2 regions of the Lysinibacillus sp. G01H genome follow, and region 2 is predicted to be linked to the other one. Evidence: a T-box and tRNA genes for the amino acid it is inferred to sense, from the RefSeq annotation. Region 2 holds a T-box; the other holds one or more tRNA genes.

Region 1 (6,188 bases), 650 kb from region 2:
TTAATGATGTGACGTGGTGTACGGAATTGGCCGTTTGTACCTGCCGTTTGTAGCTTCGATAATAAATACTCGTAAATGTCCCCTTGTGTATCACGATCTTCCATTGGTATGCTATCAAGTGCTGTTACTACTTTTTGTAATGTCGCTGGCTTGTTAATTTGGAACATCGCATCTTTCATATACTTTGAAAATGCAGATTCCTCTTTGCCGCCTAATGTTTTAATGAACGGGAAGATAGTATTAACCATTACTTCATACATTTCTTGTGCAGGTAAGTTTTTAAATTGTGTCCAGCGCATCATCGACCAGTGCTGCTTTTGCACTTCATTAAATTCAGCTGGCATTTCTGAAAAGATGCCTTTATATTCAAGACCTAAAAATTCCGCTTCTTCTTCTTTTTTTAGTTCTCCTTCATCTAAACCTTTGATGAATAGTAAATATGTTAACTGTTCTATGTTTGTTAAAGGGTTTGTATTCCCCTCTGTCCATAACGTCGTCCAAATGGCATCTATTTTATTTTTAATCTCGCCTGTAATCATGTGAATCCTCCTATTGAAAATACCGTATATATTATATTATCCATGAAAATGGAACTAAAAGCGATAGACTTTTTTTCTAATTAAAGTTGTTTACCCATTGATTATTGCTATTGGGCTAACGGTTCATTTTAGTATAAATTATTTCCAGTGAAAGCAGGGGGATTATGAAACAATTATTTTTGTCATTAAAAGAAGCAGGTTTAATGTTTAAGGGGCATACAGAACAGGGGGAAATTGATTTTATTCTTTGTGAAACCTACGAGATTGGAACGACGGCATCAGTGGATGTGAATACATTCGAAACACTTTTCTCAGATGTAGCAGGTCAGGTACTCATACTTTTAAATTAGGGGTCTCGTCAGGTTTACGCGAATTTACAACGTTAAGCAAATAACATTACCAAACGACGGTTTGGGGACTTTTCTGATATTATTTATTTAAAATAATTTTAATTGGAGTAATAATTATGATGTACGAATTTAAAGTTGGTTGGTGCCCTTTTTGTGACCAGGGGTGGGTTGAAATCGTAAAAAATCAAATGACAGAGGAACTTTTGCTCTGTTGTAATGAATGTGATACAAATTGGAATAATTATGATGAATTTAAGAAGGATGATATTCCGTCTTATTTTCGTCAATATGAAGAAGTAGAGTTTGAAAAAGATTATGAATCAGATGATGATGATTTTCGTTTCAATATAATAAAGCCAACTTATCAAGAAATTATAAATAAAGGTTGGGAAAAATATATATTTAAGGATTAATTAATAATTCATACAAATAATGTTCCCAAATGAAAGTTTGGGCGCACATTAAAAATCCACGAACGCTGGTATATCTACGTTTCGTGGATTTTTGTATGGAAAAGGTTTATGCAGCTTTTTATGCAAGCAACTCAAACACTTAATCTATCAATATTTAAGCGTTTAAGGTTTACCGTTTAGTATGCATAAAATCGTGTATATTTCTTAGCGTTGTCAATCTGCATTTTTCTGGTGCTACCTCAATTAGAGGGTACTCAATACACGATGACTGCTAAAGAAATGGATTATCAAAAGTATCTCGACCAATGGAAAGAGAAAGGGTTATTGAAATAACGGGATCTTTTAGATGAATAAGATAGCCAAACCAGAAGAACATTCTTATTAAATAAGCGTTAAAAATAGAATATTTATTTCACTTATGATAGCTATGATTTTTTGGAGCTGCATCACCAGCGATTTCTTTAATATTATTACTTACAACTCTACTCTGCTATTCCGTAATCATAGTACAAGAAAATTCATAAGTAATTTTTATTAGCTTCAAACTCTTGCACTACTGAAACTTATATCAATGTATAATTTTTCGGTAATCTGCCAAGAATGTTAATAACCCATTCGGTAACTTGATATGAACAGCATCAGGAGAAGAAAAATTAACGCCTCACAATGTACAAACAAAAAAAGCACATGTTTATTTTTCAAACATGTGTTTTTTTTGTTTGCTCACCTTAATCAATCACATTTTCTCGGATCGCAGCTTGTGTAAAAACTTGTGTAAAATGAACCTGCCTATGTGTAAAATGTGTGTAAAATGATTTCAATTCTTATCGTTTCCTATCGTAACCCAAAAAATGCAAAAAGCTCACAAACCCTGTTATATCAAGGTTTATGAGCTTTCGAAACTTTTTAATCGTAACGTAAATTAATCTGATGATACCGGTGGTCGGGGTCGAACCGACACTCCAAAGGAACACGATTTTGAGTCGTGCGCGTCTGCCAATTCCGCCACACCGGCATAATGGAGATAAAAAAAATCGGATAAACCGATTAACAGTTAAAATATGGAGGCGGCAACCGGATTTGAACCGGTGATAAGGGTGTTGCAGACCCGTGCCTTACCACTTGGCTATGCCGCCAGTCATACATGGAGCGGAAGACGAGGTTCGAACTCGCGACCCCCACCTTGGCAAGGTGGTGTTCTACCACTGAACTACTTCCGCAAAAATGGCTGGGGTACTAGGATTCGAACCTAGGCATGACGGAATCAAAATCCGTTGCCTTACCGCTTGGCTATACCCCAACAATGGGGCGACTGATGGGAATCGAACCCACGAATGCCGGAACCACAATCCGGTGCGTTAACCACTTCGCCACAATCGCCATTGTATTATGATGTTTATTAATTTTATATTAGATGGGGCGACTGATGGGAATCGAACCCACGAATGCCGGAACCACAATCCGGTGCGTTAACCACTTCGCCACAATCGCCATAAAATTAATTGGCAGGGGCAGTAGGAATCGAACCCACACCAAAGGTTTTGGAGACCTCTATTCTACCGTTGAACTATGCCCCTAAAATAATAAAACTGGTGGAGGGGGACGGATTCGAACCGCCGAACCCTAAGGAGCGGATTTACAGTCCGCCGCGTTTAGCCACTTCGCTACCCCTCCGGGAAAATCTGGTGCCGGCTATAGGAATCGAACCCACGACCTACTGATTACAAGTCAGTTGCTCTACCTGCTGAGCTAAACCGGCAAAAAAACAAGATGGGTCAGGACGGAATCGAACCGCCGACACTTAGAGCTTCAATCTAATGCTCTACCAACTGAGCTACTGACCCATATTAAAAAATGGCGGTCCCGACCGGGATCGAACCGGCGATCTCCTGCGTGACAGGCAGGCATGTTAACCGCTACACCACGGGACCATTTGGTTGCGGGGGCTGGATTTGAACCAACGACCTTCGGGTTATGAGCCCGACGAGCTACCACTGCTCCACCCCGCGATAATACTATAGTGTTGTTAAAATAATGGTGGAGGATGACGGGCTCGAACCGCCGACCCTCTGCTTGTAAGGCAGATGCTCTCCCAGCTGAGCTAATCCTCCATCTGGGTATTGAAATAATGGTGACCCCTACGGGATTCGAACCCGTGTTACCGCCGTGAAAGGGCGGTGTCTTAACCACTTGACCAAGGGGCCATCGTTTGGAACAAATCAAAGTGCTGGCGGAGAGTAAGGGATTTGAACCCTTGAGACAGTGTTAACCGCCTACACGATTTCCAATCGTGCTCCTTCGGCCACTCGGACAACTCTCCAAGAATGGCTCCGAAGGCAGGACTCGAACCTGCGACAACCTGATTAACAGTCAGGTGCTACTACCAACTGAGCTACTTCGGAATAATTTTGGTATATAGCCTAGCGACGTCCTACTCTCACAGGGGGAAGCCCCCAACTACCATCGGCGCTAAAGAGCTTAACTTCCGTGTTCGGTATGGGAACGGGTGTGACCTCTTTGCCATCATCACTAGACTATTTGAAAGACAATACTTATTATAACATATCTTATAAAAATTACAAGTATATTCTAATATTTTATTCTTTCAAAACTGGATAAACGGTGCATTGAATGTTTCAAACGTTTTGGTTAAGTCCTCGATCGATTAGTATTCGTCAGCTCCATGTGTCACCACACTTCCACCTCGAACCTATCTACCTCATCGTCTTTGAGGGATCTTACTTACTTGCGTAATGGGAAATCTCATCTTGAGGGGGGCTTCATGCTTAGATGCTTTCAGCACTTATCCCGTCCACACATAGCTACCCAGCGATGCCTTTGGCAAGACAACTGGTACACCAGCGGTGTGTCCATCCCGGTCCTCTCGTACTAAGGACAGCTCCTCTCAAATTTCCTACGCCCACGACGGATAGGGACCGAACTGTCTCACGACGTTCTGAACCCAGCTCGCGTACCGCTTTAATGGGCGAACAGCCCAACCCTTGGGACCGACTACAGCCCCAGGATGCGATGAGCCGACATCGAGGTGCCAAACCTCCCCGTCGATGTGGACTCTTGGGGGAGATAAGCCTGTTATCCCCGGGGTAGCTTTTATCCGTTGAGCGATGGCCCTTCCATGCGGAACCACCGGATCACTAAGCCCGTCTTTCGACCCTGCTCGACTTGTAGGTCTCGCAGTCAAGCTCCCTTGTGCCTTTACACTCTACGAATGATTTCCAACCATTCTGAGGGAACCTTTGGGCGCCTCCGTTACCTTTTAGGAGGCGACCGCCCCAGTCAAACTGTCCGCCTGACACTGTCTCCTGCCCCGCTAAGGGGCATGGGTTAGAATTTCAATACAACCAGGGTAGTATCCCACCGACGCCTCCTTCGAAGCTGGCGCTCCGAGATCTCTGGCTCCTACCTATCCTGTACAAGTTGTACCAAAATTCAATATCAGGCTACAGTAAAGCTCCACGGGGTCTTTCCGTCCTGTCGCGGGTAACCTGCATCTTCACAGGTACTATAATTTCACCGAGTCTCTCGTTGAGACAGTGCCCAGATCGTTACGCCTTTCGTGCGGGTCGGAACTTACCCGACAAGGAATTTCGCTACCTTAGGACCGTTATAGTTACGGCCGCCGTTTACTGGGGCTTCAATTCGCAGCTTCGCTTGCGCTAACCACTCCTCTTAACCTTCCAGCACCGGGCAGGCGTCAGCCCCTATACGTCACCTTACGGTTTTGCAGAGACCTGTGTTTTTGCTAAACAGTCGCCTGGGCCTATTCACTGCGGCTCTCATGCGCTTGCACGCTCAAGAGCACCCCTTCTCCCGAAGTTACGGGGTCATTTTGCCGAGTTCCTTAACGAGAGTTCTCTCGCACACCTTAGGATTCTCTCCTCGACTACCTGTGTCGGTTTGCGGTACGGGCACCTCTCACCTCGATAGAGGCTTTTCTTGGCAGTGTGAAATCAGGAACTTCGTCCATACGGACTCGCCATCACAGCTCAACGTTACAGTGTGCGGATTTGCCTACACACACGCCTTACTGCTTGGACGCGCACAACCAACGGCGCGCTTACCCTATCCTACTGCGTCCCCCCATTTCTCAAACGGTGAGGAGGTGGTACAGGAATATCAACCTGTTGTCCATCGCCTACGCCTATCGGCCTCGGCTTAGGTCCCGACTAACCCTGAGCGGACGAGCCTTCCTCAGGAAACCTTAGTCATACGGTGGACGGGATTCTCACCCGTCTTTCGCTACTCATACCGGCATTCTCACTTCTAAGCGCTCCACCAGTCCTTCCGGTCTGACTTCAACGCACTTAGAACGCTCTCCTACCACTGACATCGTAGATGTCAATCCACAGCTTCGGTGAATCGTTTAGCCCCGATACATTTTCGGCGCAGCGTCACTCGACCAGTGAGCTATTACGCACTCTTTAAATGATGGCTGCTTCTAAGCCAACATCCTGGTTGTCTGTGCAACGCCACATCCTTTTCCACTTAACGATTACTTTGGGACCTTAGCTGGTGGTCTGGGCTGTTTCCCTTTTGACTACGGATCTTATCACTCGCAGTCTGACTCCCGTGTATAAATATCTGGCATTCGGAGTTTGTCTGAATTCGGTAAACCGGGATGGCCCCCTAGTCCAAACAGTGCTCTACCTCCAGTATTCTCATCACGAGGCTAGCCCTAAAGCTATTTCGGAGAGAACCAGCTATCTCCAAGTTCGATTGGAATTTCTCCGCTACCCACACCTCATCCCCGCACTTTTCAACGTGCGTGGGTTCGGGCCTCCAGTAAGTGTTACCTCACCTTCACCCTGGACATGGGTAGATCACCTGGTTTCGGGTCTACGACCACGTACTATTTCGCCCTATTC
Region 2 (6,188 bases):
CGCAGCTCTTTCCAAGATCCAATCATATTATAGCCATCAACAAGCAAAATGTTTTTCATTGTTATTCAATCGCTTCTTGACGTTTACGATACACTTCGTACATTAATAAAGCCGCTGCTACTGATGCGTTCAGTGATGTGACATGCCCAACCATCGGTAAGTGATATAAAAAATCGCATTTCTCTTTTAATAAACGCCCCATCCCTTTGCCCTCACTACCGATAATGATGGCTAATGGTAATGTTGCATCCATTTTTCGATAATCTGCTGATCCCTTTGCATCTGTCCCTGCAATCCATATACCGCGTTCTTTTAATTCATCTATTGTTTGAGCAAGGTTGTTTACACGTACAACTGGAACGTGTTCAATCGCTCCTGTAGATGCCTTTGCCACTACTGCTGTTAAACTCACTGAACGGCGCTTAGGAATAATAATACCATGTGCCCCTATAGCATCAGCCGTTCTCATAATAGACCCTAGATTATGAGGATCCTCTAACTCATCTAAGATTAAGAAAAAAGGATCTTCCTGTTTATTAGCCGCTGCTGCAAATAAATCCTCAAGTTCAGCATACTTATAAGCGGCAACAGAAGCAACGATTCCTTGATGATTAGCACTTGATAATTGATCAACTTTCTTTTTTGGGACAAATTGAACTATAACACCACGTTCACGGGCTAAATCTAGCAGTTCATTGACGCCAGATTTCTTTACTCCTTCTGCAATCCATACTTTATTCATATCGCGGCCTGAACGAAGTGCTTCTAACACTGGGTTTTTACCGGCAATAATTTCACCATTCTGTTCTGCCATTATTTAGACACTCCTTTTGATTCCTCGATTATTTGAATAGCATATGCAATGATTTCGTAGACGCGTTCTAGTTCATTCAATAAATATAAACTACCAAGCACCGCCTCAAAGCCTGAGCTATTACGATAGGTTTGGACATCCGTATTTTTTGGTACAGAGCCGGATTTGGCATTGCGTCCACGGCGGAACACAGCCAATTCCTCCTCTGTTAAATAATTTTCATCTATCATGCGATGAACGATCATAGATTGCGCTTTTGCTGAAACGTAGCGAGTTGCCTCTCGATGTAGTGTGTTTGGTTTAACACGACCAGAGCGTAGCAAATATTCTCGGACCTTTTGTTCCAATACGGCATCACCCATATAGGCTAACGCCAGCGCTTTTAATTGTTTAACATCTTCATTGCGAAGTTTATCCAACTTAATTACCCTCGTTTCCATCTAGTTCCTTGTCGTGTATCTTCTAAAATGATACCTTGGGCTTGCAAATGGTCACGGATCTCATCAGAACGAGCAAAATCACGATTTTTACGTGCCTCGACGCGCTCTTGTAATAATGCTTCAATTTCTTCGTCTAATAGTTCTTCTTCTTTTGCAAATTCAATACCTAAGACGTCACCTAGTACTTCAAAGGTTTCAATAAAGGTTTCTAATACTTTCTTGCAAGTATTGGCTTCATTTAAATAAATATTAGCAATACGAGCTACTTCAAATAATACAGAAATAGCGTTGGCTGTATTAAAATCATCGTCCATTGCCTCTTCAAAATGCGCTTTTTGTTCCGTAATTTTGTTCAGCCATTCTTCTGAATGATCTCCTAAGCTTACGGTAGTCGTAAGGCGGTGCTTCACATTGTTGTATGCTGTACGAATGCGCTCTAAACCTGACGCAGCAGCTTCTACTAGATCCTTCGCAAAGTTAATTGGATGACGATAATGGACAGATAGCATGAAGAAACGCAATATCTGCGGGTCAATTTGTTTACGGATATCATTCACAAGAATAAAATTCCCAAGAGATTTGGACATCTTTTCATTATCTATATTAATATACCCGTTATGCATCCAATAACGCGCAAATGTTTTATCATTGTGTGCCTCTGATTGAGCAATTTCATTTTCGTGGTGAGGGAAAGTTAAATCCTGCCCACCAGCATGAATATCAATAGTATCTCCTAAATGTTCACGAGCCATTACAGAACACTCAATATGCCACCCTGGACGGCCATCTCCCCATGGGCTTTCCCAGAATATCTCACCTGGCTTAGCAGCTTTCCATAAAGCAAAATCTAACGCATCATCTTTTTTCTCGCCTGCTTCAATACGAGCACCGATTTTTAAATCGTCAACTGATTGGTGTGATAATTTACCGTAGCCATCAAATTTACGAGTACGGTAATACACATCTCCAGCAGACTCATAAGCGTAGCCCTTTTCAATTAGCACTTGAATAAATTGAATGATATCGTCCATATGCTCTGTCACACGTGGATGAACATCTGCCTTTTTGCATCCCAGTGCTGTAACATCTTCAAAATAGGCTGCAATAAAACGCTCTGTTAATTCATGTACTTCTTCACCAAGCTCATTTGCAGCTTTAATAATTTTATCGTCTACATCCGTAAAATTGGAAACAAACTTTACATCATAGCCTTTATACTGAAAATAACGACGTACTGTATCATAAACAATTACAGGACGTGAATTCCCAATATGGATATAGTTATAAACCGTAGGACCGCAGACATACATTTTTACCTTGCCCTCTTCCAACGGTACAAAGGTTTCCTTTTGTCGTGTTAATGAGTTAAAAATTTGAATACCCATTGTATTTCACTCTCCTTTTCTGTTGAATAAAAAAAGCGCCTCTATCACTCCTAAAAGGAATGACAGAGACGCTCGATTTGCGTGGTTCCACTCTGATTGAAGACAAAAAGCCTTCCACTTTGGACATCCATTAACGGGGATGATTCGATAAAGCCTACTCTCGTTCAGCTTTATGCTCAAAGGTGCATTTCAGTTTTGCCTAGGCTCAGACCACTTTCAGCCGATGATGGTCCTCTCTTAAGAGCATGCGCCACTTACTTCTCCTTATCAACGCTTTTTCAATGTAAATACATTTTACAACGAAAGAATGAATTGTCAATAAATTTATCTTTATTGTGCAAATTTCTCCACACGGTCAATTGATTTCTCTTTACCAATTAAACAAATGGCGTTCGGCAACTCTGGTCCATGTGTTTCACCAGTTGTCACAACACGGATTGGCATGAACAGATTTTTACCTTTATGACCAGTTGTCTTTTGTACAGCTTTAATTGCAGCTTTTACCGCATCTGGTGTAAATTCTTCTAGCTCTTCCAATTGCGCTTTAAATGCTGCCATTACTTCAGGTACTTGCTCTCCTGCTAAAACCTCTTTTGCTTCTTCATCATATTCAATATGGTCGTTAAAGAATAGGCTAGATAATTCGACAATTTCTGCACCAAAGCTCATTTGGTCATGATAAAGCGCGATTAAATCCGTCGCCCAAGCATGTTGCTCTGCAGTCAATTCTTCAGGTAATAAGCCTGCTTTTTGTAGGTGTGGTAAAGATAATGCTACAACTTCTTCCAAAGACAACTTTTTAATATATTGATTATTCATCCATGTTAGCTTTTGTTTATCGAACATAGATGGTGATTTTGAAAGACGTTTTTCATCAAAAATTTTGATAAATTCTTCTTTTGAGAAAATCTCTTCTTCTCCCTCTGGAGACCAACCAAGTAGCGCAAAGAAGTTAAACATCGCTTCAGGAAGATAACCTAAATCTTTATATTGCGTAACAAATTGAATAATCGATTCATCACGCTTTGATAGTTTTTTACGGTTTTCGTTAATAATTAATGTCATATGACCAAAGCGTGGATATTCCCAACCAAATGCATCAAAGATCATCATTTGCTTAGGTGTATTCGATAAATGCTCCTCACCGCGGAAAACGTGAGAGATTTCCATAAAGTGATCATCTAAAACAACTGCATAGTTATATGTTGGAATACCATTAGCTTTTACAAGTACCCAATCACCAATATCTTTAGACTCAAATGTAACTTGTCCACGAACTAGATCTTCAAATTCGTATGTTACATTTTCAGGTACACGCATACGGATTGTGTATGGCTCACCTGCCGCTTCTTTAGCAGCGACTTCATCTGCTGATAAGTGGCGACATGTACCATCATAAGTAGGAGCAGCTACACCTCTTGCTTTTTGTTCTTCACGAGATGCTTCAAGCTTTTCAGAAGAACAGAAACATTTGTAGGCTACACCTTGCTCTAATAGTTTTTCAGCGTGTTCTTTATAGATATCAAGACGTTCCATTTGACGATAAGGCGCATAAGGTCCACCAATATCAATGGACTCATCATATTCAATACCTAACCATTTTAGGTTATCTAGCTGAGATGCTTCTCCGCCCTCTACATTACGTTCAATATCCGTATCTTCAATACGTACAATGAATTTACCGTTATGATGTTTTGCATATAAATAATTGAATAATGCTGTACGCGCTCCACCGATATGTAAATAACCTGTTGGAGATGGCGCGTAACGAACGCGAACTTCTTTCGTCATAATTAAAAGCCTCCTAAATTTTCGATCAAAAATTGACTTTGTTCATTTTACCACTCTGTTACAGGAAATAAAAGCGGGGTTCATCCACATTTATTTCTTGATCAATAGAATCGTTGCCATTGCCGCAATACCTTCCTCGCGACCTGTAAAACCTAATCGTTCAGTTGTAGTTGCTTTAACATTTACCTGTGAAGGCTCTGCGTGTAATAATTCAGCGATACGTTGTTGCATCTGCCCAATATAGGGTGCCATTTTAGGACGTTGTGCCATAATGGTACAATCGACATTACCTAGAGAATAACCCTTGTCCTCAACAATCTTCCAAATATACTCTAATAATTTTGCTGAATCCGCGTCCTTAAATGCAGGGTCTGTATCTGGAAAATGACGGCCAATATCCCCTTCTCCAATTGCTCCTAAAGCTGCATCTGTGACAGTGTGTAAAAGAACATCCGCATCTGAATGTCCTACCAGTCCTTTTTCATGCGGAATGGTAATGCCCCCAATAATTAATGGACGACCTTCTTCAAATGCATGTACGTCAAAACCTTGTCCAATTCGAAACATATTCATCTTCCTTTAATTAATATTTATCATTATCATATCAAAATTTGCCCTAGGTTGTTTGAAAAGCGCTTTAATAATTATCCTCCTATAGCAGTAATGGGCAGTTTAGAAAGCTACACTCTCTAGACTGCCCCATATTCTTTAAATATGATACTCTATATTTTTCATTTGACTGTTGCTAATATTCGGAGATGGCTGTGAATTATAGACACGTGAATAAGGGGGAACGGAGTGTGTTAGCCAAATATTACTCCCTAGGACGGAATCATGCCCAATCGTCGTCTCGCCCCCTAAAATAGTAGCACCAGCATAAATGACAACATTGTCAGCAATATTCGGATGACGCTTAATGCCCTTAATCGGATTACCATTTTCATCCAACGGGAAGCTTAGTGCACCTAATGTTACACCTTGATAAATTTTTACATTCTTACCGATAGTACAAGTTTCACCGATAACGACACCTGTTCCATGGTCAATAAAGAAAGATTCTCCTATGGTAGCCCCTGGATGAATATCGATACCTGTTAATCGGTGTGCATATTCTGACATAATACGAGGCACAATTTGTACGCCCATTTCGTATAACTCATGTGCGATGCGGTGAATATAAACAGCCACAATAGATGGATAACTTAGCAAAATCTCCTCTGTGGAAAGAGCTGCAGGGTCACCATTATATGCCGCTTGAATATCTGTTTGTAACACTTGGCGAATGGCAGGAAATCGATTAATCAAATTCATAACAATTTTGTCTGCTTGTTCACGGCAATACTTCTCGCAATTGGCAGGATCACTGTCCTCCATATTATAAAATAATACTTTTTCGATAATATCCCGCAAATCTAATGCTGTTTCACGTAGCTTATTACTGCAAACTACATTCACCCTTGTTTCATCAATAGGTCTTGTCATATAAATACCAGGGAACAGCACCTCATGGAAATTATCAATTATTTTTATAACCCGATCCCGTCCATCAAAGCCTATTGAGTTGTCAACATCGATGTACTGTTTATTTATACTAGTTAATGAACCTGTAATTTCTGGAACCTTTTGATTTAACCAATCATTTAATGACACAATAAACACCCCTCACATCTTTTCATCTATTCTATTACCTTATTAATCATATATCCACTATTTCATTTTACACGTAAAACGATCACAAATGGATAAAACCACTTTATT

Evidence for each region. The T-box of region 2 lies ahead of cysS (cysteine--tRNA ligase). A T-box ahead of a tRNA ligase gene usually reads a tRNA of that ligase, here a tRNA-Cys.
Region 1: it encodes a tRNA-Cys, which carries the amino acid that the T-box ahead of cysS (cysteine--tRNA ligase) is inferred to sense. The anticodon was not compared.

What each region holds. Positions count from the first base shown of each region.
Region 1 is NZ_CP118397.1:3,880,542-3,886,729, forward strand. It holds gene PSR12_RS19725 (type I restriction-modification system subunit M) at 1-539, opposite strand, end outside; gene PSR12_RS19730 (hypothetical protein) at 704-889, shown strand; gene PSR12_RS19735 (hypothetical protein) at 1,006-1,302, shown strand; tRNA gene PSR12_RS19740 (tRNA-Leu) at 2,237-2,317, opposite strand; tRNA gene PSR12_RS19745 (tRNA-Cys) at 2,365-2,438, opposite strand; tRNA gene PSR12_RS19750 (tRNA-Gly) at 2,448-2,522, opposite strand; tRNA gene PSR12_RS19755 (tRNA-Gln) at 2,528-2,602, opposite strand; tRNA gene PSR12_RS19760 (tRNA-His) at 2,607-2,682, opposite strand; tRNA gene PSR12_RS19765 (tRNA-His) at 2,718-2,793, opposite strand; tRNA gene PSR12_RS19770 (tRNA-Trp) at 2,806-2,879, opposite strand; tRNA gene PSR12_RS19775 (tRNA-Tyr) at 2,893-2,976, opposite strand; tRNA gene PSR12_RS19780 (tRNA-Thr) at 2,986-3,061, opposite strand; tRNA gene PSR12_RS19785 (tRNA-Phe) at 3,074-3,146, opposite strand; tRNA gene PSR12_RS19790 (tRNA-Asp) at 3,158-3,233, opposite strand; tRNA gene PSR12_RS19795 (tRNA-Met) at 3,237-3,311, opposite strand; tRNA gene PSR12_RS19800 (tRNA-Val) at 3,338-3,413, opposite strand; tRNA gene PSR12_RS19805 (tRNA-Glu) at 3,432-3,506, opposite strand; tRNA gene PSR12_RS19810 (tRNA-Ser) at 3,531-3,622, opposite strand; tRNA gene PSR12_RS19815 (tRNA-Asn) at 3,628-3,704, opposite strand; rRNA gene rrf (5S ribosomal RNA) at 3,721-3,836, opposite strand; rRNA gene PSR12_RS19825 (23S ribosomal RNA) at 3,948-6,188, opposite strand, start outside.
Region 2 is NZ_CP118397.1:4,532,312-4,538,499, forward strand. It holds gene PSR12_RS23075 (NYN domain-containing protein) at 1-59, opposite strand, end outside; gene rlmB (23S rRNA (guanosine(2251)-2'-O)-methyltransferase RlmB) at 62-814, opposite strand; gene PSR12_RS23085 (Mini-ribonuclease 3) at 814-1,254, opposite strand; gene cysS (cysteine--tRNA ligase) at 1,239-2,639, opposite strand; T-box leader at 2,701-2,919, opposite strand; gene gltX (glutamate--tRNA ligase) at 2,970-4,430, opposite strand; gene ispF (2-C-methyl-D-erythritol 2,4-cyclodiphosphate synthase) at 4,521-4,997, opposite strand; gene epsC (serine O-acetyltransferase EpsC) at 5,139-6,080, opposite strand.